Paraneptunicella aestuarii: one gene and its partner. The protein of the gene in region 2 binds, or shares a complex with, the protein of the main gene of each other region. Links are inferred from orthologs where the notes say so. Each region holds a gene or a part of one and is shown on either strand. Other genes may lie near its edges.

What was found.
Region 1: the proteins of tsaB (region 2) and tsaD are in contact, whole or in part, in a solved structure (PDB 4WQ4), measured with the Escherichia coli proteins. The link is inferred for Paraneptunicella aestuarii from one-to-one orthologs.

Annotation. Positions count from the first base shown.
Region 1 is NZ_CP074570.1:3,954,428-3,957,626, reverse strand. What follows is about bases 11-2,881. They hold tsaD (tRNA (adenosine(37)-N6)-threonylcarbamoyltransferase complex transferase subunit TsaD), read left to right. Parts: upstream 11-864; coding sequence 865-1,899; downstream 1,900-2,881. Other genes in these bases: folB (dihydroneopterin aldolase), read left to right, coding at 2,663-2,881; plsY (glycerol-3-phosphate 1-O-acyltransferase PlsY), read right to left, coding at 1,946-2,542; rpsU (30S ribosomal protein S21), read right to left, coding at 291-506; KIH87_RS15275 (GatB/YqeY domain-containing protein), read right to left, coding at 11-230. In the rest of the region: more of KIH87_RS15275, read right to left, coding at 1-10; more of folB, read left to right, coding at 2,882-3,028; folK (2-amino-4-hydroxy-6-hydroxymethyldihydropteridine diphosphokinase), read left to right, coding at 3,085-3,199.
Region 2 is NZ_CP074570.1:1,299,940-1,303,267, reverse strand. What follows is about bases 242-3,241. They hold tsaB (tRNA (adenosine(37)-N6)-threonylcarbamoyltransferase complex dimerization subunit type 1 TsaB), read right to left. Parts: upstream 2,099-3,241; coding sequence 1,385-2,098; downstream 242-1,384. Other genes in these bases: KIH87_RS05470 (ATP-dependent DNA helicase), read right to left, coding at 2,098-3,241; KIH87_RS05480 (hypothetical protein), read right to left, coding at 878-1,207; KIH87_RS05485 (Slp family lipoprotein), read right to left, coding at 242-651. In the rest of the region: more of KIH87_RS05485, read right to left, coding at 1-241; more of KIH87_RS05470, read right to left, coding at 3,242-3,328. UniProt on the Escherichia coli protein: Required for the formation of a threonylcarbamoyl group on adenosine at position 37 (t(6)A37) in tRNAs that read codons beginning with adenine.

The DNA of each region.
Region 1 (3,199 bases), 2.7 Mb from region 2 along the record:
TCGACTAAATCTTGACGGTCGGCCTTTTTAAATTGTGCGATGGAATCGTGACGTTGCTTAACCATTTTGGTTAGCAAAGCGATGACATCTTCATCTGTCAGCTCTTCACGAGTATCAACTTCACGTTGCTTCACCTCTGCCAAAGCAAGGCGGATTGTACCAAGACGAATTTTGTCTTTGGCGCGCATCGCATCTTTTTGAGCTTCTTTTAATGTCGTAATTAGAGACATTGGATAGCAATAACCTTTAATTTAACAATGTTGCACAACGGCTAGCTGAGAGATAGCCGCTTAGTACAATTTAATTCTACGAGCGTTTTCGCGAGCAAGTTTTTTCAGATGACGCTTTTTAGCTGCTGCTTTTTTACGCTTACGTTCCCATGTAGGTTTTTCAAAAAACTCACGGCGACGTACTTCTGACAATACACCTGCTTTTTCGCAAGAACGTTTGAAACGGCGCAATGCTACGTCAAACGGCTCGTTTTCTCTGACTTTAACTATTGGCATTAATCTCTCACTTCAATAATGAATTCTATTAATTCAAATTTAACGGTTAAAAAATAACCTGGGTCTTTAAAATGGTGCGCAATTCTAATCATATCCTCAGACAAAGTAAAGTTTGAGTAAGGAAATAATTCCCTGTTGTGCCGCTTGTTTGAACAAATGTTGTTCAGATGTTGTCCTGAAAGGAATGGCTATGGATTTTCTCTGCTGCTTTCGGGCGTTCCCGTGATGAAATCTATTTGGGGAAACAGGCCAAATTTGGGTAGAATGCCGCCATCTAAATTGGCATATCTTCCATCATGAAAATTGCCATACAACTAAACTGTAAATAGACAACCAAAAAGAGAGTATAGACAACTTCATGCGAGTATTGGGAATTGAAACCTCTTGTGATGAAACCGGAGTCGCCGTTTATGATTGCGAACAAGGTTTATTAAGCCACGCTTTATATAGCCAGGTAAAACTCCATGCAGATTATGGTGGTGTTGTGCCTGAACTGGCATCAAGAGACCATATTCGCAAGCTGGTTCCGTTGGTGCAAAAGGCATTAGCGGAAGCTAACTGCGTTGCGTCGGATATCGACGGTATTGCTTATACTCGAGGCCCCGGTTTAGTTGGCGCTTTGTTGGTTGGTTCTTCATTTGCACGCAGTTTGTCTTTTGGCTGGAATGTTCCTGCTATCGGTGTTCACCACATGGAAGGGCATTTGCTTGCCCCTATGCTGGATGATCCTGCTCCCGAATTCCCTTTTGTTGCCTTGCTGGTTTCTGGTGGGCATTCCATGATGGTTCGAGTGGACGGCATCGGCGAATATGAAACCTTGGGCGAAACATTGGATGATGCAGCAGGCGAAGCGTTTGATAAAACAGCCAAGTTGCTTGGTCTGGATTATCCCGGCGGCCCCGTGTTAGCGAAAATGGCTGAACAAGGTACTCCGGGGCGCTTTGTCTTTCCTCGTCCTATGACGGATCGCCCTGGTTTGGATTTCAGCTTTAGCGGTCTTAAAACCTTTGCGGCGAACACCATTAAAGCTGTGGAATCAGAAAATGCTTCTGAAGGACTTACAGAACAAGATAAGGCTGATATTGCGCTGGCATTTCAAACTGCAGTGGTTGAAACCTTGGCGATTAAATGTCGCAGAGCTTTGCAGCATACCGGCTTGAAACGATTGGTGATTGCCGGTGGCGTAGGTGCTAATTCGGCGTTACGTTCAGAACTCAAAGCCATGACCAGAAAGCTACAAGGTCAGGTGTATTATCCTCGTTTGGAGTTCTGTACTGATAATGGCGCCATGATCGCTTTTGCTGGCGCGCAACGTTTAAAAGCGGGGCAGTGTGGTGACATTAGCGAGCAGGTTCAGCCTCGCTGGTCTCTGGACAGTTTGCCTGGTCTTTAATTCACATAAGCATATATAAGCGGGACTATTCTTCTTTATAAAGAGGCTACTCTTCTTTTTTAATGTCGAATCGAGGTTCTGTTCCTGCCAATAAATTTTGAATGTTGGATTTGTGGCGCAGCATAATTAACACGCTTATCACCAAAATTGCTGGCAAAAAAGTAGGTGAGTACAAGTAGCCCAGAACAGGGGCGCTTATTGCTCCTGTTATTGATGCTAATGAGCTGTATCTAAAAATGCCAAAGGTAAGGATCCAGATCCCCACTAATCCACTGGCAACCGTCATGGATAATGGCATTAATACACCCAAAGCCGTGGCAACGCCTTTACCGCCTTTGAAACCATAAAACAGCGGGAACATGTGCCCCACAATCGCGGCGGTGGCAACGGCGTTCACAACAAAATCTGGTTGCTGCAATACGAGAGCGATAATTACCGGAACCGCGCCTTTGGCGACATCAAACAAAAGAGTGAACAGGGCTGGCCATTTGCCACCTGTTCTCAGCATATTGGTGGCACCTGGGTTGCCTGAACCAAACTCGCGAGGATCAGGCAAAGGCATCAGTTGACCAATTAACAATGCACCAATAATGGAGCCTGCAAGGTATCCCATACAAATAAGAAGTACACTAAGTGCTGTCATGTTCTTTGACCCATCCAATAAAACAGGTACACTGCCCCGGTTTTTGATATGACCTTCAGGTGTACTTTACCTCAATAATTGTCATATCTATCCCAATCAAAAACTAAAGGTATCACCTTAATGGATAAAATTCATATCGAAGGTTTACAGTTATTTGCTGTTATTGGTGTATATGATTGGGAACGACTATCTCCTCAAAAACTGATTGTTGATGTTGTGTTGCACATTTCCCTTGAACAGGCGGCGATGACCGACTCCTTGGAAGACACCGTCGATTATGCTCAGGTTGCCGGTGATTTAGAAACTCTGACCAACACCTGCCAGCCCAAGTTACTAGAACATTTGGCCGGCAAGATGTGCCAACTTATTCTGGAAAACTACCCGGTTCAGACCGTTGAGATTAAACTCAGTAAGCCAGACATTTTGGCTAAGGCGAATAATGTTGCAGTGCAAATGGTTCGCAGCAAACTCGCAACGGAAAAATGAACCTTCACACAATTACACACATACACCTTTAATATCACTCAGAGAAAAGCGTAAGAATGAATCAAATTTACATCAGTCTGGGTAGCAACATTGAGCGTGAAAAACATACGCGTTCAGGGTTAGATGCTTTGCAGGCTGCTTTTGGCGAACTGCAAGTAAGTCCTGTTTACG
Region 2 (3,328 bases):
CGAATCAATAGTTGATGGCTTCGATGATGGCGGAGGAGGTGGTGGCGGAGAAGTGCGTGAATCATTTGAACGATTGTTATCACGATTATCCGGATAATAATTCGGATGACGGTGTTTAATAATCACTCGTTGATGGTACGGCCAACTGCGCCAACCATACCAGCCCCCCCAATAAGAGTAAGGCCATACAGAAATAGTTGTAACATCAACGCGGTCTATCTCTTCCCACAGGTAATACCCTTTTGCCTGTAACGTTGGGTACATGTATTTATGCTCACCAACAATGCCCTCTTCCATGCCAATCACCTCACCAGAGAAGGTCATGCTGCGCCCTTTCTGATACACCATAGGATCAAGGAACCCCTTCACATAAACCCGGAAACGCCCAATACTTTCATTTCCAACAACAGGACGACCATAGCCACGAAGCGGATAGTAAACCATCTCCAGCAAGGTTTTATCTTGCAGGTTTTGCACTTCTGCCACTACCCCACCCCATTGCGCCAAAGCACCTTTGGAACCCTCAGGGTTAGCCATGACTTGTTCAAAAGGAATAGTTTGAGTTTCAGGTGGCAGCTGAACCGATTCGGGAAATGAAGCACACCCGGTCAATAGAAGAAAAAAAGATAATGCGAATAGCGTTTTAAACATGAGCGCGAGCTCCTTTGATGCTTGCAAAAATTCTGAACTCAGGAAAATGAAACGACGTTACCAGAGTACAATTTCTTAAGTATTTGCCGATTAGAATGAAAGTAACCTGAATTCTCGTCGAGAGATTATAGCGTTACCCGAACGGAGACATGCTAGCGATTTTTTGTAAAAAACTGTCTTAATAGTGCGAATTTATTGTGATGATAGAAGGAAAACAAGGCACAGATTAAACGTAAGTATCAACACCCATTAGTTGCTGAATTTCCTCGCGGCGAGCTTCTTTGTATAAGCTCTGATAAGCGGAAATAGCTTGCTGGGCTTTTGCTCCCGGCTGGTCTCGATATTGTTCATCAAAGCCCTGCTTTTGACGAAATTTTTCAGCCTGTTCAAATACTTGAGTGTCACCACTACGCACCACTGCCTGAAACTTGGGAAGTTCAGCATTTTGTTTCTGCTCTTGTTGTTGACGGACATCCGACTCCCTTTGCGGCTCTTTGACCGAGGGAGTAACAACAATGGCATTTTGTGATGCAACTAATGAGGATTCTATTTCCACTCAATAACCTTAAAAAATCGCATTTCTAATAGGCTAGCCTATGTTTATCAACTGCTATCCTGTTTATTTAAAAATTAAAACAACCTGCTTAAAGCGATCAATAACGGACTCACTAACATTTGGAAAGCACAGCAAAAAACATTCCAACACGGCATATTATGCCTATTGCAATCGAAATTACTCCCTGCCAGGCAGCTTCTTCCAGGTCACTTTATCACGTAAGTAAACAGGTTCGATTTCGTCTATCGATAAGGTTTGTTTAGAAGAAATCAATAACTCAGCCAATGGCAACATATACTCTGCATTGGGGTAAAGAATATCAGTTTTATTATTTATTTCAGTATGTTGAACGCCATATCCATGTAATTCTTCATACGCATCCCACCCAGTTCCAACAGGGTAAAAATCACCGGTATTCAATGAATTATCCTGTATTAACTGCACGGCTTCACCGGGTGATAAAACCTGCTCGTCTCCCTGTAATTGCATAATGCCATTTTGATCCGCTTGATAAACCCCGATATACACCTCCCCCATGCGGGCATCAATGGCAGCCACCACGGTGCTTGCCTTATGCTTGTTATAAGCTTCTTGAGCCATGGCAGCCAACGTTGAAATAGCCACAACAGGCACTTCGGCAGACATGGCTAAACCTTGCACCATTCCTGTGGCAATACGCACACCCGTAAATGAACCAGGGCCACGTCCAAACCCGATATAATCCAAATCCGCCACCTGCAAATTTGCTCCTGACAATAGCTCTTCCACTCGCCCCAAAATCAACTGGCTATGTTGTTGCGGGGAAACAGAAAACTGAGCTGTAACATTGCCATCAGCACTCAACGCAGCAGAACACGCCTCGGTTGCAGTATCAATTACCAGAATATTCATTACTTGGTCATATCCTTTAAAAATTTCAGGGTTTCTTTCAGGTCTCTCGTGCGCTTCATATTGGGTAAACTACGCAAGAAAATATCGCCATATTCTTTCGACACCAAACGATTATCACATATCACCAATACTCCTTTGTCGCTGGTGTCACGAATTAATCGGCCAGCCCCTTGCTTAAGCGTGATAACGGCTTGTGGGATCTGTAAACGAGCAAAAGGGTTCGCCCCCGAGCGGCGGCAATCCTCAATACGCGCCTGTAAAAGTGGATCATCCGGTGTGGCAAAAGGCAGTTTATCAATCAGAACACAGGTAAGATCATCACCACGCACATCAACACCTTCCCAGAAAGCACCCGTGGCACATAACACGGCATCTTTTTCTTTTAGATAACGTTCCAACAACATGCGTTTACTGGTTTCGCCCTGTACTAAAAGAGTGTTTTTAATTCGTTTCGATAACAAGGCCGAGACTTTACGCATCATGTAATGGCTGGTAAACAGCAGAAAACAACGTCCGCCACTGGCTTTTACTACATCCTTGGCGATGTCACACAAAGCCTGAGCCATTGACTCATGATTCGGCGCAGGCAAATAGCGTGGCACGCATAGCACGGCCTGATTGGGGTAATCAAAAGGACTTGGCAAGATCATATCGACCGAGTCTTCCAAGCCCAACTGACGCTTTAAATGCTCAAAGTCATTGTCCACACTCATGGTGGCAGACGTGAACACCCAGGTGCGCGGTGGTGATGTCACCATTTCATTAAATTTTTTAGCAATACTCAAAGGCGTTAAATGCAGCACAATATGCTTGGGTGTGGTCTCATACCAAAAACTCACGCCATTACGCTCAACATCGGTTAAGCGTCCCAAACTGGCGCGCAACTGTGCCGCACGTTCAAACATCTGATCCAGTGCTTTTTCACGCCCCAAATGCACTTTGATGACTTCATACAATATATCAAATGCCGATTCGATTTTCTCAATCTGTGAAGTAATTTCCGGGCGGTTCATCATGACTCGCCAATTGCCTTTTTCCGGCGTATCCGGGAACAGAATGCGCAGGTCAGCACTTGCCATCAGTAGCTTATCCGCCGCTTTAGAAAGCTGGTCGGCATCTTTCAGCACTGTACGTTGCAACATTTCAATATCTTTGCAAAGCTCATGAATCTGACGGCTGGAAGCCGCTTCACCAAAATATTCAGTGGCAATGTCCGGGATCTGATGCGCT